DNA from 3 places in the Neobacillus sp. B4I6 genome. Region 3 is predicted to be linked to each of the others. Evidence: predicted binding sites of a transcription regulator. Region 3 holds the regulator's gene; each other region holds the start of a gene.
The links. The regulator LexA, encoded in region 3, represses DNA repair genes until DNA is damaged. The targets are predictions, from matches to a motif close to CGAACATATGTTCG.
Positions count from the first base shown of each region.

Region 1: uvrB (excinuclease ABC subunit UvrB) is a predicted target of LexA. The motif match lies at 5,439-5,452, and genes of this name have one in related genera.
Region 2: recA (recombinase RecA) is a predicted target of LexA. The motif match lies at 3,467-3,480, and genes of this name have one in related genera.

Region 1 covers NZ_JBNPWB010000002.1:6,143,360-6,151,612, reverse strand. The annotation lists gene QF028_RS32415 (DUF4870 domain-containing protein) at 1-119, opposite strand, end outside; gene uvrA (excinuclease ABC subunit UvrA) at 437-3,310, opposite strand; gene uvrB (excinuclease ABC subunit UvrB) at 3,318-5,297, opposite strand; gene QF028_RS32400 (DUF2198 family protein) at 5,519-5,758, opposite strand; gene panF (sodium/pantothenate symporter) at 5,865-7,316, opposite strand; gene QF028_RS32390 (YhdT family protein) at 7,313-7,597, opposite strand; gene QF028_RS32385 (YdhK family protein) at 7,811-8,253, opposite strand, start outside.
Region 2 covers NZ_JBNPWB010000002.1:3,168,923-3,177,175, reverse strand. The annotation lists gene QF028_RS17760 (DUF3388 domain-containing protein) at 1-469, shown strand, start outside; gene QF028_RS17755 (helix-turn-helix domain-containing protein) at 491-1,390, shown strand; gene pgsA (CDP-diacylglycerol--glycerol-3-phosphate 3-phosphatidyltransferase) at 1,442-2,026, shown strand; gene QF028_RS17745 (competence/damage-inducible protein A) at 2,065-3,318, shown strand; gene recA (recombinase RecA) at 3,586-4,629, shown strand; gene rny (ribonuclease Y) at 4,953-6,512, shown strand; gene QF028_RS17730 (TIGR00282 family metallophosphoesterase) at 6,622-7,419, shown strand; gene spoVS (stage V sporulation protein SpoVS) at 7,743-8,003, shown strand.
Region 3 covers NZ_JBNPWB010000002.1:3,064,909-3,073,161, forward strand. The annotation lists gene QF028_RS17215 (YneB family resolvase-like protein) at 61-708, opposite strand; gene yneA (cell division suppressor protein YneA) at 721-1,044, opposite strand; gene lexA (transcriptional repressor LexA) at 1,202-1,825, shown strand; gene QF028_RS17230 (hypothetical protein) at 2,376-2,630, opposite strand; gene QF028_RS17235 (hypothetical protein) at 2,781-2,927, shown strand; gene glnA (type I glutamate--ammonia ligase) at 2,985-4,319, opposite strand; gene QF028_RS17245 (MerR family transcriptional regulator) at 4,358-4,759, opposite strand; gene QF028_RS17250 (aminotransferase class I/II-fold pyridoxal phosphate-dependent enzyme) at 4,872-6,155, opposite strand; gene hflX (GTPase HflX) at 6,170-7,429, opposite strand; gene QF028_RS17260 (trimeric intracellular cation channel family protein) at 7,627-8,232, shown strand.

The DNA.
Region 1 (8,253 bases), 3.1 Mb from region 3:
TTGGCATGTCTTTTTGTGACTTCATCTCCCGTCGCAATAAACACGATCAGCGGAAAAATAAACCCAGCGAAAAAAATACTAAAATAGCACAAGCTTGAAAGAACCTTTCTCGTTTCCATTTCTGCGCCCAACTCCTTTATCTTTTATTTACGAAATAGGAGAGGAGAAAGTTTCGTATATTTTTAGAAAAAGTGGGTGCCTTCTTGGTTGCGTTTGAATTAGGCAGCTCTTTGGTTTAGATTCCGCCGAATTGACCCGGAATACCGCCAAACTTTAATTTATTCCGCCGGACTCACTATTTATTCCGCGAACTCTCATACTTATTCCGCTGATTCCAGCCGTAATTCCGCCAAACCCACATTTATCCGGAGTTCAGCTCATAAAAAAGAACCGAATTCAGAAGGCATCCCTCCGAATTTCGGCTCTTCATTACTATCTATGCTTTTATGGTACTCTTATCTTCAATTTCCTGTTTCATTCGTAACCGGTCACGTTCAAGAATTGGTTTTAAGTACTTGCCCGTATATGATTCAGGAACTTCGGCTATCTTTTCTGGTGTTCCGATTGCCACAATCGTTCCGCCCTTGTCGCCGCCCTCAGGTCCAAGATCGACAAGGTAATCGGCTGCCTTAATGACATCGAGATTATGCTCAATCACTAACACAGTATCGCCATTATCAACCAATCGCTGCAGCACAACGAGTAAGCGTGAAATGTCATCGACATGAAGACCTGTTGTCGGCTCATCTAAAATGTAAAAGGATTTCCCTTGCGAGCGACGGTGCAGTTCAGAAGCGAGCTTGACGCGCTGCGCTTCTCCTCCAGATAAAGTTGTCGCCGGCTGCCCTAATTTAATGTATCCGAGGCCAACATCATAAATGGTTTGCAGCTTGCGGCTGATTTTTGGAATATTTTCAAAAAATTCAACTCCCGTCTCCACGGTCATATCCAGGATATCTGAAATGTTTTTTCCTTTGTACTTTACTTCTAAGGTTTCGCGATTATATCGCTTGCCGTGGCAGACTTCGCAAGGTACATACACATCGGGTAAAAAGTGCATTTCAATTTTGATAATCCCATCACCGCGGCACGCCTCGCAGCGTCCTCCCTTCACATTAAAGCTGAAGCGGCCTTTTTTATAACCACGGACCTTCGCTTCGTTTGTGTTCGAAAACACATCACGGACGTCATCGAAAACCCCAGTATAGGTGGCAGGATTCGAGCGCGGTGTTCGGCCGATTGGCGACTGATCAATATCGATGACTTTTTCTAAATACTCAATTCCTTTAATGCTTTTATGTTCACCAGGTTTTGTTTTTGCACGGTGCAGCTTTTGTGAAAGTGATTTATGGAGGATCTCGTTGATAAGGGTACTTTTCCCCGACCCCGATACACCAGTTACTGCAATAAACATACCAAGCGGCAGCTTCACATTGACATTTTTTAAGTTATTTTCGGAAGCCCCTTTGATTTCAATAAAGCGACCATCCGGTTTGCGGCGCTCAAGTGGCAGCGGAATAAACTTCTTCCCTGATAGATATTGACCTGTCAGTGAATTCGGGTCAGCCATCACCTCAGCAGGTGTACCAGCCGAGACGATTTCACCGCCATGCACCCCGGCACCTGGGCCGATATCAATCAAATAATCGGCAGCAAGCATGGTGTCCTCATCATGCTCGACGACAATCAAGGTGTTGCCGATATCGCGCATGTTTTGCAATGCCCCGATTAAGCGGTCATTATCCCGCTGATGCAGTCCGATTGACGGTTCATCCAAGATATATAGGACACCCGTTAAACGCGAACCGATTTGTGTGGCCAAGCGAATCCGCTGGGCTTCCCCGCCTGAAAGCGTACCAGCTGTCCGGCTCAGTGTTAAATAATCGAGACCGACATTAATTAAGAAACCTAGCCGTTCACTAATTTCACGGAAAATCAATTTGGCAATTTGCATTTCTTTTTCTGAAAGGTCTAATTCTGCAAAAAATTGATTTGCTTCTTCAATCGAAAGGTCGGTAACATGGGCAATATGCCGGCCATTAATTAGGACAGCCAAAGTTTCTTTTTTCAAACGGTAGCCTTTACAGGTTGGACATGCCTGCTCGCCCATATATTTTTCCATTTGCTCCCGGATGTAATCAGAGCTGGTCTCTTTGTACCGGCGCTCAACATTACGGATGACACCTTCAAATTCTATATTGCCCTCACGAATCTGGCCAAAATCATTTTCATAGCGGAAATAAATCTTTTCACGCCCGCCCCCATAGAGGACTTTTTCCAATAGGTGTTCAGGGATTTCCTTAACAGGGGTATTCATATCCACTCCGAAATGATTGCATACGGCCTCAAGCAACTGCGGATAATATTGAGAACTTGTTGGCTCCCACGGGGCAATAGCATGCTCTTTTAGTGTCAAATCACGATTAGGAATGACCAAATCGAGATCGACTTCAAGCTTGGAGCCAAGTCCATCACATTCTGGGCAGGCGCCAAACGGACTGTTGAAGGAAAACATCCGCGGTTCTAGTTCTCCAATTGAAAAACCACAGTGCGGACAGGCATGATTTTCACTAAATAACAGTTCTTCTTGTCCGATTACGTCAACAATAACCTTACCTTCGCCCAGTTTCAGTGCGGTCTCGAGTGAATCGGCAATCCTTGCCGACACCCCTTCCTTGACAACGATCCGGTCGATAATAACCTCAATCGAATGCTTTTTGTTTTTTTCAAGTCCGATGTCATCACCAAGGTCAATCATTTCCCCATCCACACGGACACGGACAAATCCTTGTTTCTTGATATCCTCGAACACCTTCACATGTGATCCTTTACGGCCTGAAATAACTGGGGCTAGGATTTGCATTTTGGTCCGTTCCGGGTATTCTAAAATTCGGTCGACCATCTGCTCAATCGTTTGCGAGGAAATTTCAATTCCATGAATCGGACAGGTTGGGTGCCCGACCCTTGCAAATAATAATCGTAAATAATCATAGATTTCTGTCACCGTACCGACCGTTGAACGAGGGTTCCGGCTTGTTGTTTTTTGATCGATGGAAATGGCCGGGGAGAGACCCTCAATCGCATCCACATCCGGTTTATCTAACTGGCCAAGGAATTGCCGCGCATAGGCAGACAGGGATTCGACATAGCGCCTCTGCCCTTCTGCATAAATCGTATCAAAGGCAAGCGAGGACTTTCCTGAGCCGGAAAGTCCTGTCAGTACAACAAGCTTATCTCTCGGAATGGTGACATCTATATTTTTCAAATTGTGGGCTCTGGCGCCTTTCACAATCAGTTTTTCCATTGCCATTGTAACGTCATCCTTCCGCCTTAAGTTCCAATATTAAATCACGAAGCTCAGCGGCCCGTTCAAAATTAAGCGCCTTTGCTTCGACTTTCATTTCTTTTTCCATCGTGGCAATTAGTTTTTCTTTTTCTTTCTTCGACATCTTACTGAACGATGCCGCTGGTTTGTAATCTTCCTGATCTTCCGCTGCATGGGTGGCACGGATGACATCGCGAATATCCTTCTGAATCGTCATTGGCGTGATTCCATGCTTGCGATTATATTCTTCCTGAATGGCACGACGGCGTTTCGTTTCACTTATCGCTAATTCCATTGAGTTCGTGATTTTGTCTGCATACATGATTACATGTCCATGGGCATTCCGGGCGGCACGGCCAATCGTTTGGATTAACGACCGTTCGGAACGAAGGAAGCCTTCCTTGTCGGCATCTAGAATCGCGATGAGCGAAACTTCTGGTATATCTAATCCTTCTCGGAGCAGGTTAATTCCGATGAGAACGTCATATTTGCCGAGACGCAGTTCTCGGATAATTTCAATCCGTTCGAGTGTCTTAACCTCCGAATGTAAATATTGAACTTTGATACCGATTTCCTTTAGATAATCGGTTAGGTCCTCGGACATTTTTTTCGTCAAAGTGGTAACCAGGACACGTTCATTTTTCCTAACCCGTTCGTGAATTTCACCAATCAAGTCATCGATTTGCCCCTCAATTGGACGGACCTCAAGTGTTGGATCCAAAAGTCCTGTCGGGCGGATAATCTGCGAAACCATTTCCGGCGTATGCTCAAGCTCGTATGGTCCAGGTGTAGCCGAAACAAAAATGATATTCTGGATATGCTTTTCGAACTCATCAAACATTAACGGCCGGTTATCAAGCGCTGATGGCAGACGGAAGCCATGATCAACAAGCACTTGTTTCCGCGCTTTATCCCCATTAAACATCCCTCTCACTTGCGGCAAGGTAACATGCGACTCATCAATCACCATCAAAAAGTCCTTTGGAAAATAATCAAGCAGTGTATAAGGTGTCGAGCCCGCATCCCTTAAGGTTAAATGGCGCGAGTAATTTTCAATCCCTGAGCAAAAACCCATTTCACGCATCATTTCCAGGTCATAGCGCGTCCGCTGTTCAAGTCGCTGAGCTTCGAGTAATTTATTATCATCTCGCAGTTCTTCCAGACGAACTTCCAGTTCTTTTTCAATATTTTCAATCGCTATTTTCAGCTTTTCTTCCCTTGTAACGAAGTGGGATGCTGGAAAAATCGCTACATGTTCTCGTTCCCCAATGATTTCTCCGGTTAATGCATCGACCTCTCGAATCCGATCAATTTCATCACCAAAAAACTCGACACGCATGCAGTGCTCATCACGAGAAACAGGGAAAATCTCAACAACATCGCCACGGACACGGAAAGTTCCGCGCTTGAAATCGATATCGTTTCGGTCGTATTGGATATCGACTAATCGGCGCAATAGTTGATTGCGTTCCACTTCCATTCCCGTTCTAAGCGATAACACCATTTCACTATATTCTTCAGGAGAACCTAATCCATAAATACAAGAAACAGAGGCAATCACAATCACATCTTTCCGTTCGAATAGGGAAGATGTCGCTGAGTGCCGCAGTTTATCAATTTCATCGTTGATACTAGCATCTTTTTCAATGAAGGTATCGGTCTGTGGGACGTAAGCCTCTGGCTGAAAGTAATCATAATAGCTGACAAAATACTCGACTGCGTTGTTTGGGAAAAATTCTTTAAACTCACTGTAAAGCTGTCCAGCTAGTGTTTTGTTGTGGGCGATGACAAGGGTAGGTTTATTTACTTCTTTAATCACGTTGGAAATCGTAAATGTTTTACCCGTACCTGTAGCGCCAAGCAGCGTCTGCTGGCGTTTATTGTTTCGAATACCCTCGACTAATTGTCTGATTGCCTCTGGCTGATCCCCTTGTGGCGAGTACTTTGAAACTAATTCAAATTGGTCCTTCACAAATATTCCCCCTCCCGAAATATCAATCACTTTTCAGCATATGTACCTTGTTAATGGACCGGGATGGTTGCTTTCAAGTGTATCCACTAAAATTCATATTAACATTTTACCACATTCCCCTAAAAACAAACCAATAATATGCGAACGAATATTCGTTTTTTTAAATTTCAACACAAAAAGCCTGCCATTTTCCTGACAGACTCACTAAAACTTCGAATGTATTAACTCTTATTAATGGCTCTCTGCTTCATTTTTTCTGCCATCCAAAACCCTGCTGTTAACGAGAAGGCATCCACTACGATGAGCACAAATGTGTTGGTATACCCTTTATATACTGAAGTAGCAATCAGGGCAACGGTTAAAACTAGCCCGATGACCCGGTTGTAAGTAACCCTTGTAAAAAGCAGGACCAGCAACCCCGGAAGAATAAGTGCTGACAAATATCGAATAACGGTTTCCAATGAGTACACCTCATTCATACATTAATTTCTGTTAATTCATTCTAGAAATTATTGCACATAATTGCAACAAAAATGATAGATGAACTGCCTTTCGAAGCACCTTAGCTTATTTTTCCATTCTAACGTTGATCGTACCTTCGTTTTGCTGTGTAAATAAACTAGTTACCACGAATCCCAGGAGAGAAAGCAGAATAGGGAGGACCACCGTATGAAACCCAAATGCATTTGGATAAAATTGATCTAATAAAATATAAGAACCCATCCCTAAAACCATCGAAGTAATTGCCCCGTATTTATTGCCCTTACTCCAATATAGTCCTAAAATAACCGGCCAAATAAAGACCGACTCGAGTCCCCCAAAAGAAAACAGATTCAGCCAAACGATTAAATCAGGTGGACTTAACGAGAACAGAATGACCACAATTCCAATAATCGCCGTCACGCTGAAACTAACCTTTTTCACAAGGTCGTTCCCTGCATCCGGCTTGATGTAATTTAAATAGACATCTTTTACTAGTGCAGAGCTAACTAGAATTAAAAGAGCGTCCACCGTCGACATAATGGCTGCCATCGGTGCAGCGAGAACGATACCCGCAGCATAGGGCGGCAGTACTTTCATTGATAACAAAGGCATAACAGTATCACCGATTTTCACACCTGGTAGAACAGGTCTTGCAAACACGCCAATGAGATGCATACCCAGCATGATAAAACCGACGACAATGGTTCCAATAATAATCGCATTATGCATCGCCTTCGAATTTTTATAAGACATCGCTCGGACAGCAATTTGCGGCAAGCCGACGACGCCAATCCCTACTAAAATCCAAAAGGAGGAAACAAAGGATGGCGTTAAACTACGTTCTGCACCATAGGGACTGATTAAATTAGGATTTTCCGTTGCTAAATCTGAGATGATCTTCGGGATTCCTCCACCTGCTTTAATTGTAGCGATTAACAGGATTAACGTTCCCCCAAACATGACCACACCTTGGATGGTGTCTGTGATCGCAACCGCACGAAAGCCGCCGACAATAACAAAGACGAGGACGGAAAAAGCAAAGATTAATAAAGCAGTCGTATATGGCAAGCCTGTTAAACTTTCTACCAAACGTGCTCCGCCAATCCATTGGGCGGTCATCGATGAAAACAGAAAGATGATAATACTTGCGGCTGAGAATAACACGACCGCTTTACTTTTATAGCGCTCTTTTAGAAAGTCAATTAAGGTGATTGCCTTGTACTGACGGGATATAATCGCAAATTTCTTCCCCAATACCATTAACGTAAAATAACCGGTTGCTAATTGGGCCATGGCAAGCAGGACCCAGCCTAATCCTTGCGTATAAGCAACCCCGGGCCCTCCGATAAAGCTGCTGGCACTTCCATACGTCGCAACCATCGTCATCGCCAGGATGAATCCGCCCATTTGACGTTCTCCTAAAAAGTACTCCTCCAAGAAAGAATTGGATTTAATAACAAATTTGTTTGACCACATCCCAACAGCGAAGATAATCAATAAGAATATAAGTAATGGTGTAATGACGGCCCAGTTCACTTGTTTTCCCCCTCTTCCACTTCAAAGGGAACATCCTTGAATAAAACTCTTACGGCAAAAATAACGAGTATAACCATAACAATAAAGCCAAGAATACAGCTGTAAAAAAACCATGCTGGCAAACCATATATGTACGAATATTGTTCTACTTTGGCCGAACCAAGCCCATAGGCAAAACCGTACCACCAGATAAAATTAATCAAAACAAGAATAATTCCAATTAGGGCTTCTCTGTGAGCGATCTTGAAACGCTTGTCCAGTGGATTGCTGCTTTTTTTCATTTGATTCCTCCTGGGTGAAAATTCTCTCTAACATCATCAAGTTATTTTAACCAATAATGAAAAAATATCCAATTTAAAACTATTTTCCTCCATTAACTATTCATAATATCAACACCAAATCTCCCTTATTTCTGCAAATAAACTTATTCATAGTTTGTAGACAAAAGGCAACAGAATGAGCTCATTCTGTTGCCTTTTGTCTAATTCTAACCTTTATTTGGTTGAAAGTTCACTTTCTGTTACCCATTTATGATTTTTCACTTTTTCTCCCCCAGCAGCCGGAGTGTAATCAATCATATATACTGTTGTTTGTTCGGCCGAATCAATTGTCCCAGTTGCACCCTTCATACCTTCCATGTGGTCAGCTTCTATGGTAACTTCGGTTCCGGGTTTTAATGTTTCACTACCAGCATTCTTAATTTCTTCTTGAATAACCCATTCATGGTTCTTCACTTTTTCTCCACCTGTTGTTGGAGTATAGGAAACCGCGTAGGCTGTTGTATCATATGCACCCACAATTGTTGCTTTAGCACCGTTCATACCTTCCATATGGGCAGCTTGGATAATAGCTTGACTTCCAGTTTTATAGGTTGGATTCTCTTTCTCCATTAAACCTTTCGGAATTTGACCTGAACTAGAATGCTCCATATGATCCA
Region 2 (8,253 bases), 100 kb from region 3:
ACTTGGCTTATTAGTTGATTTTATGGCAGAATTATTTAAGCAGGAGGGACATAAACTGATTGGTATTCGTGGAATGCCACGGGTAGGTAAAACAGAATCGTTAGTTGCAGCGAGTGTTTGTGCAAATAAACGTTGGTTATTTGTTTCATCGACACTGTTAAAACAAACAATCCGCAATCAATTAATTGAAGATGAGTACAACGAAAATAATCTATTTATTCTTGATGGAATAGTATCAACAAAACGAGCAAATGAACGTCATTGGCAGCTTGTCCGAGAAATCATGCGTCTGCCGTCAGTAAAAGTAATCGAGCACCCTGATGTCTTTGTACAAAACTCAGAATACACACTCGATGATTTTGATTATATTATCGAGCTTAGGAATGACGCGGAAGAAGAGATTACATATGAAGTCGTTGACCAGCATAACATGTTCTCCGGATCAGATTTTGGTGATTTTGATTTCTAATAAATTGGAAGGTGTTAACAGTTGACTGAATTAGGGAATCGACTAAAAGAAGCCCGATTAGCTAAAGGATTTAGCTTGGATGATGTCCAATCCATGACCAAAATTCAAAAGCGTTATTTAATTGGTATTGAAGAAGGTAATTATGCGAGCATGCCTGGAAATTTCTACGTGCGTGCATTTATTAAACAGTATGCTGAGGCTTTAAGCCTCAATCCTGATGAAATCTTTGAAACCTATAAAGGCGAAATTCCTGCTACCTATAATGATGATTTACCCCAGCAATTGTCTAGAGTGAAAACACACAAAACAATTACTGAAGGTAATTCCAAAATATTTGATATTCTGCCAAAGGTATTAATCGGTGTTTTTGTAATTGGTGCTGCAAGCCTTTTATATTACTTTATATCAAATCATGCTGGTGGAAATTCCAATGAATCAATTAGTAAGCAGAATGAACCCGTTAAAATTGTTACATCGAAGAATCTTGAAAAAGTAAAAGCTGATGATAAAGATAATCAGAAAGTAAATGAGGAACAGAAGGATAATACAGTACAGGAAGAGGAACAAACAACGGTAGAAGAAACACCTAAACAAGAAATTACAGCAGTTCAAAGCAGCGGCAGGAATTCAACCTATGAATTAAAAAATGCAGATAAATTTATTGTGAAGTTGGTTTCTAAAGGTCAAACCTGGGTTAGTATTAAAAATGGAAAAGGGAAATCCTTTTTTCAAGGGCTTCTAAAAACAGGTACAACTGAGAGCCAGACAGAAGATTTATCAGCAGAAAGTATGGCTGTGATCAGGGTTGGAAATGCTGCTGACACTGAAATTTATGTGAATGACCAAAAGCTCGAGTATGCAGTCCCAGCGACTGCGAATGTTCAGAACATAACGATTCAATATGTTCTGAAAGACGAATAGTCATCTGTAGATGACTATTTTTCACTTTTAATAAATAAACGGAGGAAAACTATGAATATTCCGAATAGAATAACGGTATCAAGAATATTATTAATTCCAATATTTTTGATTATTATGCTTGCTCCTTTTAAATGGGGCGACATGCAACTTCTTGGGACCGTACTTCCAGTTACCCATTTTGTCGGTGCATTGATCTTCATTTTAGCCTCTGTAACTGACTGGGTTGACGGCCATTATGCCCGTAAATATAACCTTGTCACCAATATGGGGAAATTTCTTGACCCATTAGCTGACAAATTACTCGTATCGGCTGCACTTATTGTTTTAGTTGAACTGAATGATGTTTATGCACCTTCATGGTTAGTCATTATTATTATTAGCAGGGAGTTTGCAGTAACAGGTTTACGCCTCTTGCTTGCAGGGGAAGGCGAAGTTGTTGCGGCTAATATGCTCGGCAAAATTAAAACATGGGCGCAAATTGTCGCGATATCATCGCTTTTATTACATAATATAATTTTTGCAATGATACCATTCCGTTTTGATATAGTGTCATTATGGGTGGCTTTAATTTTTACTATCTGGTCTGGCTGGGATTACTTTGCAAAAAATAGTCATGTCCTAAAAAATTCAAAGTAAACTTAATTCTATTATGTTGTAAAGGAAGATGAATTGCTATGAATGCTGAGATTATTGCAGTTGGTTCGGAGTTATTGCTCGGTCAAATTGTTAATACGAATGCGAGATTTTTGTCTCAGCAATTAGCTGGGCTTGGTATTAATGTCTATTTTCATACAGTTGTCGGTGATAATCCTGACAGGCTAAAGTCTGCAATTGAAATAGCCCAAAAGCGTGCAGAGATTATAATATTTTCTGGCGGGCTTGGGCCTACAAAGGATGATTTGACGAAGGAAACGATTGCTCGTCAGCTTGGTAAAGAACTCGTTATCGATGAAACGGCGTTAGCATCGATTGAACTTTTTTTTAAGCGGACCAATCGTGTAATGACAGAAAATAACCGAAAGCAGGCACTCGTATTAGCAGGATCTCACATTCTCCCAAATGATCATGGGATGGCGCCTGGCATGGTTGTAGAATCCGGCGGTCATACGTATATGCTGCTGCCTGGCCCGCCAAAGGAAATGGAACCGATGTTTCTCCGGTATGGGACCCAGGCTCTTTCTACAAGAAACAAGTCTAACGAGAGAATTGTCTCAAGGGTGTTAAGGTTTTTTGGGATTGGAGAAGCAGCTCTGGAAACAGAAATTATTGATTTAATTGATGCGCAAAGCAATCCAACGATAGCTCCGCTGGCAGGAGATGGGGAGGTTACTTTACGACTGACAGCCAAACATGTGGACGAAAATGCAGCACAGGCTATGCTGGATGAACTAGAAAAGACGATAAATCAGCGTCTTGGTGCATTTTTATATGGCTATGATAATACGTCGCTTTTGATAGAAGTAATGAAATCTTTAAAAGAAAGAAACTTAACTATTACTGCCGCTGAGAGTTTAACAGGAGGACTATTCCAGCAAGAGTTAACATCAATTTCAGGTGCAAGTTCAGTGTTTTACGGTGGTATAGTTTGTTATTCAAATGAAGTGAAACGACAGCTATTAGATGTACAGGAAGAAACGCTTAAAACACATGGTGCGGTAAGTGAACAATGTGCTAGAGAGCTGGCCGAAAATGCTTCAAAGGTATTTAAAACCGATATTGGGATTAGTTTTACGGGTGTTGCTGGTCCTGAAGAACTTGAAGGCAAGCCAGTTGGTACAATTTATATAGGCATTGCAATTAAGGGAAAGCCGACAATTGTAGAAAAGATTACCCTTGGCGGAACAAGGGAAGCGAACCGGAGCCGTGCAGTGAAATTTGGCTGCTATTTTCTCCTTCGAATTTTAAAAGAGTCACAGAATGCTAATTAGCGTTCTGTGACTTTTTTGGATAAACAAGAATTGGGAAAAAGGTCTGACAATTGACGAAATTATCCTTTTCGGACTACTAAAAATGCAAAATGATACAAAAGGGTGGGGGATTTTCCTTTTTTTACAACGATTTTGTTTTGAAAATAAACGAATGAATGTTCGTTTTTTTACTCGACAAATATCCGAAAAGCGGTTATATTATTAGTAGGAATTAATTTAATAGATTATAGCAATTTGCTTGTGTTTATATAAGGGAGGAAAAGATTCGTGAGTAATGATCGTAAAGCGGCCTTAGAAATGGCGTTAAAGCAAATAGAAAAGCAATTTGGTAAAGGTTCTGTCATGAAAATGGGAGAGAAAACAGATACGAGGATTTTAACGAGTCCGAGTGGCTCGTTAGCACTTGATGCAGCACTTGGAGTGGGTGGATATCCTAGAGGGCGTATTATCGAAGTTTATGGTCCTGAGAGCTCAGGTAAAACTACGGTTGCTTTGCATGCGATTGCTGAAGTCCAAGCAAATGGCGGACAAGCAGCATTTATAGATGCTGAACATGCCCTTGACCCAGCGTATGCCCAAAAATTAGGTGTTAACATTGATGAGTTATTGCTATCACAGCCAGATACGGGTGAACAAGCGCTTGAAATCGCAGAAGCACTAGTACGAAGTGGTGCAATTGATATTATTGTAGTCGACTCTGTAGCAGCATTAGTTCCAAAAGCGGAAATTGAAGGCGAAATGGGAGATTCTCACATGGGCTTACAGGCTCGTTTGATGTCGCAAGCCCTACGTAAATTATCTGGAGCCATCAATAAATCGAAGACCATCGCCATCTTTATTAACCAAGTGCGCGAAAAAATTGGCGTTATGTTTGGAAACCCCGAGACAACACCAGGTGGACGTGCATTGAAATTCTATTCCACCGTCCGTATTGAAGTTCGTCGTGCAGAGGCGTTAAAGCAGGGAAATGATATTGTAGGTAATAAGACGAAGATAAAAATAGTTAAGAATAAAGTCGCTCCTCCTTTCCGTACGGCTGAAGTAGATATCATGTATGGTGAAGGAATTTCTAAAGAAGGCGAAATCATTGATCTAGGCGCAGAATTAGATATCGTTGAAAAGAGCGGGTCATGGTACTCCTATAATTCTGAAAGATTAGGTCAAGGCCGTGAAAATGCAAAGCTATACTTGAAGGAAAATCCAGATGTTCGCCTCGAAATTCAAGGGAAAATCCGTGAACATTATGGTTTAGATGGTGAAAAATTTGTCACTGAGAAAGACGATGATGAACAATTTGAATTAATAGACTAATGTAGATGAGCAAAGCTATTTATGGTTTTGCTCTTTTTTTACATAATGTTATTTTTATACCAAGTTTTATTTGTTAAAATCCAATGGATTTTAGCATTTAGGATGAATAAATGATGTCCTATTCTAAATATTTCAAAAAGCCAATAGGACTAAGCCTTGACAATGAATATTCCCACCTTTACAATTAACATGTATATTTTACATTTTTGGTATTATTACAATTCGAAAAAAGCCTTGGTGCTTGCTGTATGTTGAGTCTAAACAATGTACATGCCGACACTTAAAAAATGTAACAAAAGTTCATAGCAAGAGGAGGTGTAACGATGGAACCAATTACAATCATCTCCATTTTGCTTGGCCTTATCGTCGGTGCCGTTGTTGGCTATTTTGTTCATAAATCCATTGCTGATGCAAAAGTAGCAGGTGCAAAGAATGCTGCAGAGCAGATTCTTGAAGATGCTAAACGTGATGCTGATTCATTGAAAAAGGAAGCTTTGCTAGAAGCAAAGGATGAAATTCACAAGCTTCGGACTGAAGCAGAGCGTGAGGTTCGTGAACGAAGAAATGAAATGCAAAAACAAGAAAACCGTTTACTGCAAAGAGAAGAGAATTTAGATCGAAAAGAGGAAACGTTAAACAAGCGTGAAAATCTTTTAGAAAAGAAGGATGATTCTCTAAACCAAAGACAACAGCATATTGAAGAGATGGAAAGCAAAGTGGACGAGTTAGTACGAAAACAACAAACTGAACTCGAACGAATATCGAGCTTAACGCGCGAGGAAGCAAAAACAATCATTATTGATCGAATGGAGCAGGAACTTACCCATGACACTGCGATAATGATCAAGGAGAGCGAAAATCGTGCAAAAGAGGAAGCCGACAAGAAAGCAAAGGAAATACTTTCGTTAGCAATCCAGCGTTGCGCTGCTGACCATGTTGCGGAAACGACTGTCTCTGTCGTCAACCTGCCAAATGACGAAATGAAGGGCCGTATTATTGGCCGTGAAGGAAGAAATATTCGTACGCTTGAAACGTTAACAGGAATTGATTTAATCATTGATGATACTCCTGAAGCTGTCATTCTATCAGGTTTTGATCCTATTCGTCGCGAAACGGCTCGCTTAGCACTGGAGAAATTGGTCCAAGACGGGCGTATCCATCCGGCACGAATTGAGGAAATGGTAGAAAAATCACGTCGTGAAGTAGATGAGTATATCCGTGAAGTGGGTGAACAAACCACCTTTGAAGTGGGTGTTCATGGACTTCATCCAGATCTGATCAAAATTCTTGGTCGCTTAAAATTCCGTACTAGTTACGGGCAAAACGTATTAAAGCATTCTATGGAAGTTGCTCAACTGTCTGGTTTACTTGCCGCTGAACTTGGCCAAGATGAAACTTTGGCACGTCGTGCGGGCTTGCTTCATGATATTGGGAAAGCCATCGACCATGAAGTAGAAGGCAGCCATGTTGAAATTGGTGTTGAACTTGCAACCAAATACAAGGAACATCCGGTAGTAATTAATAGTATTGCTTCCCATCATGGGGATACAGAGGCAACATCTATCATAGCCGTTTTAGTTGCAGCAGCAGATGCCTTATCAGCTGCAAGACCAGGTGCACGTAGTGAGACGCTTGAAAACTATATTCGCCGTCTTGAAAAGTTAGAGGAGATTTCGGAATCCTATGAAGGTGTAGAGAAATCCTTTGCCATTCAAGCAGGTCGAGAGGTACGTATTATAGTTAGACCGGATTCAGTTGATGATCTTGCTGCTCATCGATTAGCACGCGATATTCGTAAGCGCATTGAAGAAGAGCTTGATTATCCAGGTCATATTAAAGTGACAGTTATTCGTGAGACACGGGCTGTTGAATATGCAAAATAAAGCGGTGCGCATGCACCGCTTTATTTTTTGCAGCACCTTATCCGATTAAATAAAGTCTGAATGTGATACAATTTATACAATAACAATTTTTTTAACGAAAGGAACAAAAATGAATCTACTTTTTATCGGTGATGTCGTCGGTTCACCAGGCCGGGATATGGTAAAGGAATATTTGCCAAAATTAAAAGAAAAATATCGTCCTCATTTTACTATTATCAATGGGGAGAATGCTGCAGGAGGCAAGGGGATTACTGAAAAAATCTATCGTGAATTCTTGGGGTATGGGGCACAGGCAGTAACACTAGGTAATCACTCATGGGATAATCGTGAAATTTTTGAATTTATAGGTACTGCAAAAAATATGGTTAGACCAGCAAATTTTCCAGAAGGAACACCAGGGAAAGGTATGGCATTTTTTAAAGTCAATGATTTAGAAGTTGCCGTTATTAATCTGCAGGGTCGAACCTTTATGGCTCCATTGGATTGTCCTTTTAAGAAAGCTGACGAATTAGTTGAAATAGCCAGGGAGAGAACCCCATATATTTTTGTTGATTTTCATGCAGAAGTAACAAGTGAGAAACAGGCAATGGGTTGGTATTTAGATGGAAGGGTCTCTGCCGTTGTGGGGACACATACACATGTTCAAACGGCCGATAACCGGGTTTTACCGGGAGGCACAGGATATTTATCTGATGTAGGGATGACAGGGCCCTATGATGGCATTTTAGGGGTGGAGAGAGAAGCAGTCCTTAAAAGGTTCCTAACCAGCCTGCCAGTCCGGTTTGAAGTGGCAACCGCAGGAAGAAATCAGTTAAGTGCAGTTATGATTGAATTAGATCGTAAAACAGGCTTAACAAAAAAGATACAGCCCATTTTAATAAATGATGACCATCCGTTTTACTCTTAAGAGCAAATTTCATTTGCTCTTATTTTTTTGTTACTAAATATCTTTGAACAGTGTCTAGCTCAAGCGCCCAGCAGCTAGTGGACTTCGCTCTTTTCCCTACGATAAGTCAACATCGAATCGCTTCGCTCTCCGTGTTTCCTTTATCTCAGTCAAAGCGCTCCAGTCCATACGCTGCTAACCGGGCGCCTCCGCTTTTCTAATTTTTTTGTCCAAGCCGGAATATGTTTTTTGACAAATGAATATAGTAGCAGTGGAATGTTATAACCTGATTTGTTCATGAAACTGCTCATGCGGGATCGGGATTTTCTAAGGAGGAGCTAGAAATGGATATATTAAAAGTTTCAGCAAAATCTAATCCTAATTCTGTAGCTGGTGCGCTTGCCGGGGTTCTGCGTGAAAGAGGTGCAGCGGAAATACAGGCAATTGGGGCGGGTGCATTGAATCAAGCCGTAAAGGCAGTAGCGATTGCTCGAGGATTTGTAGCACCTAGCGGAGTTGATTTAATCTGTATCCCTGCGTTTACCGATATTTTAATTGACGGGGAAGAACGCACAGCTATCAAACTAATTGTAGAACCACGTTGAAAGAGATAGACTATTTATAGGAGACCAAACAAAAGGACATTTACCTTTACCTTTACCTTTACCTTTACCTGCTTGTTTTACAAGCAGGTATTTTTTAGGTTATATTTCTCACTAATTGGTATTAAATGATATTGACTTATTAAAGTATTATTCTACCATAACCTTTAATAATTTTTAAAATTCAAATCATGAATGTGCATAGCTTGAATTAATATTGCAAAACGCCGTATAATGCGGATAAATCATGTCT
Region 3 (8,253 bases):
AAACTATTTACATGACACCTGATTTTACTAAAAAAAAAACCTAATGACAAGGCAAAAGGTCTACTCTTCTTGTGATTCAATATATTCCTGGAATCTTCTATGAACCGTGGCTTTAGAAATGTTATAGCCAAAACCTCTAAGTGTAGCAGCTATTTCTGAAAAAATTAATCCATTTTTTCTTAACCGGACAATTTCTTCAATCGGAACTTCAATTTTCTCACGACCGGAGGCTTCTCCAAGATTTTTTAAGTTTTTTTCAGGTTTATAACCATTCTGAACTGCTCGCTTCATTCCACGTTTGATTTTTGCATTATGTAGTTTACGTTGGTACTCTTCAACCATACTTACGATGTTCAAAACCATGGAATCCGATTCTGAAAGCTGTAATTCTCCACTATGGGAGATACTATAAAGTTTAATATTTTCTTTTAAAATGCAATGCAAGAGTGCAATTTTGGCATTCCCCCTACCGAGTCGTGTTTCATCCTGAATTAAGAGGGCTTGTACCTGCTTATCTCTAATTAGTTCTAATAATTGAAATATCCCCTCACGATTGAAATCATAACCACTAGCCTTTTCTTTAATTACCCTATCAATCTCAAAGTGATAGGTGTTAGCTAGTTGCGTTAATTCCTCTTCCTGGCGCTTTAACGAAGATTCTTGTGTTTCCTTATTTGTGCTGACACGGCAGTATATAATTGCTTTCATAAAAGTTCCTTTCTATTCACCAACGGCGCTAGCAAATTCATTTGTAGATGAGACTTCTTTACTCACCGGAATGATAATTTCTTCACCTGGAAAAATTTGATCATCATCTAATTCATTATGCTTTTTTATCCAAGCAACAAATTCCTTGTTTGATAATGAATGTTGACCCGAAAATTGATCAGAGATTTCCCATAGTGAATCTCCTTCAGTGATTGTAACCTTTAAATAATCATCTTGCGCGTTCGAATGATGTTGGAATGATAATATGATTGAAAGTGAACAACTTAAAATAATAAGAGTAATAGCATAGGAGTATTTGTTCCATAATTTTTTCATAAATAACACCTCTTTAAGAATGTATGTTCGTTTTATTATTTTTATTATAAATCGAACGTTTGTTTGTTGTCAACTGTATTTTCGAACTTATGTTTGTATAAAAAATACGAACATGTTATAATAAAGACAACATTAACCAGGCGAGGTGGATTTTATCATGGCTAAAATATCAAAGAGGCAGCAAGATATCTTAGACTTCATTAAAAGTGAGGTTAAGAGTAAAGGATATCCCCCTTCAGTAAGGGAAATTGGAGAAGCGGTTGGACTCGCATCCAGTTCTACTGTTCACGGACATCTAGCAAGATTGGAAAGCAAAGGACTTATTAGACGGGATCCCACAAAACCAAGAGCAATTGAAATATTAGAAGCAGATGTTGCTGCACATATACCAAGAAATACAGTTGTCAATGTTCCAGTGGTTGGGAAAGTAACGGCAGGACTCCCGATTACAGCGATTGAAAATGTGGAAGAGTATTTTCCGCTTCCAGAAAGTCTTGCACCTGCAGATGAACAAGTTTTCATGTTAGAAATCATGGGTGAGAGTATGATAGAAGCTGGGATCCTAGACGGGGATTATGTAATTGTGAAACAGCAGCCAACTGCTAATAACGGGGATATTGTTGTAGCAATGACCGAGGAAGATGAAGCCACCTGTAAAAGATTTTTCAAGGAAAAAGATTACATACGCCTGCAGCCGGAAAATTCTACAATGGACCCTATTATCTTAAGGAATGTTTCGATTTTAGGTAAAGTCATTGGGGTTTACCGACATATTCATTAAGTTTAAGAGAGTTGGCATACACGTGCCGGCTCTTTTTTTGTTGTGGCTAATCAACCTCAAGCTGAAGCAATTACAGAATCCGGGATAGAGTGGGGCTACGTGACCGTTGTAGAAGAATTCCTACGAGGTGGGGCACGTAGAGGCGAACTACGTGACCTTTCCGCAAGAATTCCTACGAGGTGGGGCACGTAGAGGCGGACTACGTGACCTTTTCGGAAGAACTTCTACGAGTTGGAGCACGTAGAGCCGAACTACGTGACCTTTCCGCAAGAATTCCTACGAGGTGGGGCACGTAGAGACAGCCTACGTGACCTTTCCGGAAGAATTCCTACGAGGTGGGCACGTAGAGGCGGACTACGTGACCTTTCCGGAAGAATTCCTACGAGGTGGGGCACCTAGAGGCGAACTACGTGACCTTTCCAGAAGAATTCCTACGTGACGTTCCAGAAGAATAATAGTGAGGTCTGTCTCGTACTGTTGTCTCTATGCCAGAAGAGCTGCATTAATACTCAAAATAAAAAGGAGCAGCCATAAGCCACTCCTTTAATGCCTATTTCGCTATTCTTGCTTGTATTTCAGATAGTTTTACCTTAAAAAGCACTTTATATACTTTCGTGTCCCCTTCATTAAAACTGGAATGTGTAACATACGTTCCTTTCAAGGTCTTGCGCTGTTCATCAAATAGGAAACATTCCTGACCTTTTGTTCCTGATTCTATCAAACTTAAAATAAGATCAGGCTTCTTATACGTCTTTTCTCGTAGTATTTCTTGGGTTAGAGCATTACAAATTTGCAGTTTATACAATTTAGAGCACCTCCCAAATGTTTACAACTTAAGCATATATTATTTAGGATTAAGTAAACCGTAAAAATTGTGAATTTTTAAAGAACATCAAGCACCTCTTTTTCTATTCTATTCCTATTAATTTTATTTAGAATGATCTAGGATGCCTAATTGGAAAAAGAGCCATTGAAGTTATTGACGTTCGAAGTCGTTGAGAAGGAGCAATTTGGGTCGACAATCAGGCTTATTGGCTACCGTAATTGTTTAATGGAAAAACCGGGTAGCCAATGGATGGCATTTTTCACTGAGAGAATCTAAGAAAAGAAGCGCGACATAGAAAAACCCTGACGCCAGGCGCCAGGGCTTTAGATAATATTAATACATGCTCATATATTGATCGCGTTCCCATTGGTGAACGACTGTGCGGAACATATCCCATTCGATTTCTTTAGCTTCAAGGAAGTGTTCCATAATGTGCTCGCCAAGACCAGACACAATCACTTCATCAGCTTTCAGTTGATCTAATGCTTGAGCTAATGTTGCTGGAAGATCGATGATTCCTTCTTCGATTCTTTCTTCTTTGCTCATTACATAGATGTTTCTGTCAACTGGTGCCGGCGGAGTTAATTTATTTTTAATTCCGTCTAAGCCAGCTTTAAGAAGTACAGCCATTGCAAGGTATGGATTAGCAGATGGGTCTACACTTCTTACTTCAACACGTGTACTTAATCCACGAGAAGCAGGAATACGAATTAATGGTGAACGGTTTCTAGCTGACCAAGCAACGTAGCAAGGTGCTTCATAACCTGGAACAAGACGCTTATAAGAGTTTACAGTTGGGTTTGTTACCGCTGTAAAGGCTGGAGCGTGCTTAAGGATACCTGCAATAAATTGACGAGCTGTATCGCTCATTTCTAAGTCGCCGCTTGGCTGATAGAATGCATTTTCTCCATTTGTAAATAATGAAAGGTTCATGTGCATTCCAGATCCATTGACTCCGTATAACGGTTTTGGCATGAATGTTGCGTGCAAACCGTGTTTACGAGCAATTGTTTTAACAACTAGCTTGAACGTTTGGATTTGGTCACATGCTGTTAATGCATCTGCATATTTAAAGTCAATTTCATGCTGACCTGGTGCTACCTCATGGTGAGAAGCTTCAATTTCAAAGCCCATTTCTTCTAACTCAAGCACGATATCACGACGACAGTTTTCACCTAAATCTGTTGGTGCTAAGTCAAAATATCCGCCTTGGTCATTTAACTCTAAACTTGGTTCGCCTTTTTCATCTAATTTAAATAAGAAGAATTCCGGCTCAGGTCCAAGGTTAAAGTTAGTGAAACCTAACTCTTCCATTTCTTTTAATACTCTTCTTAAGTTATTACGAGGATCTCCTTCAAATGGTTTTCCTTCTGGAGTATAAATATCACAAATTAAGCGGGCAACTTTCCCTTTTTCTGCTGTCCATGGGAATACAACCCATGTGTTAAGGTCAGGATATAGTAACATATCAGATTCTTCAATACGTACAAAACCTTCAATTGAAGAACCGTCAAACATCATTTTGTTATCAAGTGCTTTTTCTAATTGGCTTATTGGAATCTCCACGTTTTTGATAGTTCCAAGGATGTCTGTGAATTGCAAACGAATAAATTTCACGTTTTCTTCGACCGCTAATCTTTTAATATCTTCTCTTGAATACTTCGCCATTTCCTTACCTCCTATTTTTTAAAAAGAAAACTTCCACATTAATGAAAGAATCTTGACATATCTCCTTGACGTAAAGAGGATCGATTGTTTCGACCTAAATGCATCATTTCGTTGCGTAGCAGCTTTCTAAGCTGTTCATCTGTTAATTCGCGCTTAGTCTTTTCTGTTTGTTGCTCAAGAATGTTTGATTGTTGCGCTTTTACTAGGAACAATTGTTTAATGCCAGCCATATTGACACCTTGATCAATTAAATCCTTAATTTCTAGAAGCCTATCAATATCATTTAAACAATATAAACGTCTATTCCCCTCGGTTCTTGCTGGAGAAATCAATTGGTGTTCTTCGTAGTAACGAATTTGCCTGGCTGTGAGTTCCGTTAGTTGCATGACTGTTCCGATTGGAAACAGTGGCATGGAACGGCGAATTTCCTTTCCACTCATCTAATTCCTCCTCCCCTCGGGTTGATTATAATACTATTATATTTTGTGTTAGAAAAGTTGTCAATGATATGTTAGGTTTTCTTACATTAAAATTTTTAAAATAATTGGACACTTAGCTGTTCTCCAAAAACAATTCGATTAATCCTTTATCCGTTAAGTGGTCTATGGCCAGACAAACAGCCATCTTTACGTGTGCATAGGTTAAACCACCTTGTACATAGGCAACATATGGTGGTCTAATCGGTCCATCTGCGGTGAGTTCAATGCTCGCCCCCTGAATAAAAGTACCTGCTGCCATAATTACATCGTCCTCATACCCTGGCATATAACTGGCATGGGGTGTGACATAAGAATTAATCGGTGATGCGAATTGAATGGCCTGACAAAAAGCAATCATTTTATCTCGGTCATCAAACTGGACAGACTGAATTAAGTCCGTCCTTTTAGCATTCCATTTCGGAGAAGAATTCATGCCTAATTTCTCCAACATCGCTGCTGTGAAAACGGCCCCTTTTAATGCCTGGCCAACCACATGGGGGGCAAGAAAAAAACCTTGATACATTTCTTGAAGACTATAGAGGGACGCTCCTGCTTCGGCTCCTATCCCTGGTGAAGTCATTCGATACGAACATGCCTCCACCCACTGTTTTTTACCAACAATATAGCCGCCAGTCTTCACAATCCCTCCGCCTGGATTTTTGATTAGTGACCCTGCGATTAAGTCCGCACCGACATGACAAGGCTCGGTCTCCTCAACAAATTCCCCATAGCAATTATCTACAAATACGACCACATCCTGTTTAATTTCTTTGACAAACGTGATCATTTCTGCAATTTCTGCAATCGTAAAAGATGGTCTTGTGGCATAGCCCTTGGAACGCTGAATGCCAATCATTTTTGTATTCGGTTTTATTTTCTTTGAGACAGCCTCCCAATCAATTCCACCTTGATTCGTCAGAGCTACACTATCATAGGAAATTCCAAATTCCTTTAATGAGCCAACCCCGTTCCCACGAAGTCCAACAATTTCTTCAAGCGTATCATAGGGTTTGCCCGTTATATATAGAAGTTCATCCCCAGGTCGAAGAACTCCAAATAAGGCAATGGAAATGGCATGTGTGCCAGAGATTATTTGCGGACGAACAAGTCCTGCTTCTCCCCCAAAGACGTCTGCATAGACCATTTCTAGTGTATCCCTGCCATGATCGTCATAGCCATACCCTGTCGACGGATTAAAATGTGAATCACTCACTCTTTTGTTTTGAAAGCTTTTTAATACCCGAAATTGATTTGATTCGATTCTATTGTCTATTTCTTTATGTACTTTAGCGATTTGTTGTTCAACTTCCTCTACCAACGGCTGAAGCTTTTCCCCATTTTTTAACTGTTGAAACATGTTGTGACTCCTATCTATATTGTGAATTTCTTTAATTGTCCTGTAATTTGATGATCCTGAAGTGTATATCCTTTGCATCGATAGAATTGATCTTCTTCATCAAATACAAGCTCTCTTAATATTGTCTCATTTTTTAATAAAGAAAGCAGCTTTCCTTCTGTGGACGGAATCTGAACTTCGTAAGAATCCATCATTTCCATAACTACCTTCTCCATTTGCTGTTTCAAGGCTTGACGGTCCTCTGCATCAAATGCGCTAATAAACGCGGTCGGTGTATCAGCGGTTGGGACAAAATCTGAATGCTGTATATCTTTTTTATTATATACTGTTATTTGCGGGATATCTTTAACTTCCAAGTCTTCAAGCAACTTTTTAACTGTTTTTTCGTGATGGAAATAATCTGGGTTGGACATATCGACCACATGAAGAAGCAAATCAGCTTCCTTGACTTCCTCAAGCGTCGATCGAAATGCAGCAATAAGTGTTGTCGGTAAATCTTGTATAAACCCAACCGTATCGGTAATCAAGGCTAGGAAACCACTTGGTAAAATCAATTTTCGTGTCATTGGATCTAGGGTGGCAAACAATTGATTTTCCTCGTACGACTCTGATTCGGATAAACGATTGAAAAGACTGGATTTACCGGCATTGGTATAACCGACAATAGCGACCTGAAAGGTTTTATTTTTCTTTCTTCTTTCTCTGTATCGATCCCTGTGCTGAACGATGACGGAAAGTTGGGTTTTAATTTCATCGATTCTGCGGCGGATATGCCGGCGGTCTGATTCTAACTTTGTTTCACCAGGACCTCTTGTTCCTATCCCAGCCCCCAAACGGGATAATGCAGTTCCCTGACCCGCAAGACGAGGAAGCATGTATTGCAATTGGGCAAGTTCAACCTGTAATTTCCCTTCTTTGGAGCGAGCCCTTTGTGCAAAAATGTCTAAGATGAGCTGGGTTCTGTCGATGATTCGGGCATTTATTTCCGTAGAGAGATTTCTTTTTTGACTGGGTGATAGCTCGTCATTAAAAATGACTATATCTGCCTCCAGTTCATCCACCAGGACATTAAGTTCCTCCACTTTCCCTTTACCTATATAGGTAGCTGGGTGGCGCCGGTCCCGTTTTTGAACGACTGATTTCAATACTTCACCCTGAGCGGTTTCTGTTAGTGCACCTAACTCTTCCATTGAATAATGAAAACGCAAATCCGTATCCCCATTGGTTTGACAGCCTACGAGGATCGCCTTCTCTTTCGTGTCTTTTTGTTCCATAAGGCATCGTTCCTTCCGTAATCTTCTATCTCCCATCATAACAAAAAAAGGTTGTATACTCTAATTTGCCCAACATTAGAAAAAACTTATTGTAATTTCCCCACATCTTGATATAATCTTACTGTTTTCAAATAACAATTTTATTACTTTTTTCATAGTGTTATATAAAATATAGATTTCAAGGAGAATTCGGATAGATGACATGGGAAGTTTTAAGTATGATTGGAACAATCGCCTTCGCCGTTAGTGGGGCCATTGTTGCGATGGAAGAGGAATATGATATTTTTGGCGTATACATTTTAGGTATTGTCACCGCTTTTGGCGGCGGGGCGGTTCGAAACCTATTAATCGGTGTACCTGTATCAGCACTTTGGGAACAAGGGTTATTTTTTCAAATTGCCTTATTATCCATAACAGCTGTGTTTTTATTTCCAAGCAACCTCTTAAAACACTGGCAAAAATGGGGGAACCTATTTGATGCAATTGGCCTTTCCGCCTTTGCCATCCAAGGTGCTCTTTACGCCGTTAAAATGAATCATCCGCTTAGTGCAGTTATTGTTGCAGCGGTGCTAACCGGAATCGGCGGCGGGATTATTCGTGATTTATTGGCAGGAAGAAAACCAATCGTCCTACGATCGGAAATCTATGCAATATGGGCGATATTGACAGGCTTATTTATCGGACTTAAGATCGTGACGCATTCTTGGGAATTGTATTCTCTCTTTTTCCTTGTGACGGTTTTACGCGTCCTTTCCTATACCTTTGATTGGAAGCTGCCGATACGTAAATTTGAGGCCAATTAATAACTAATCCAAATAGAAACG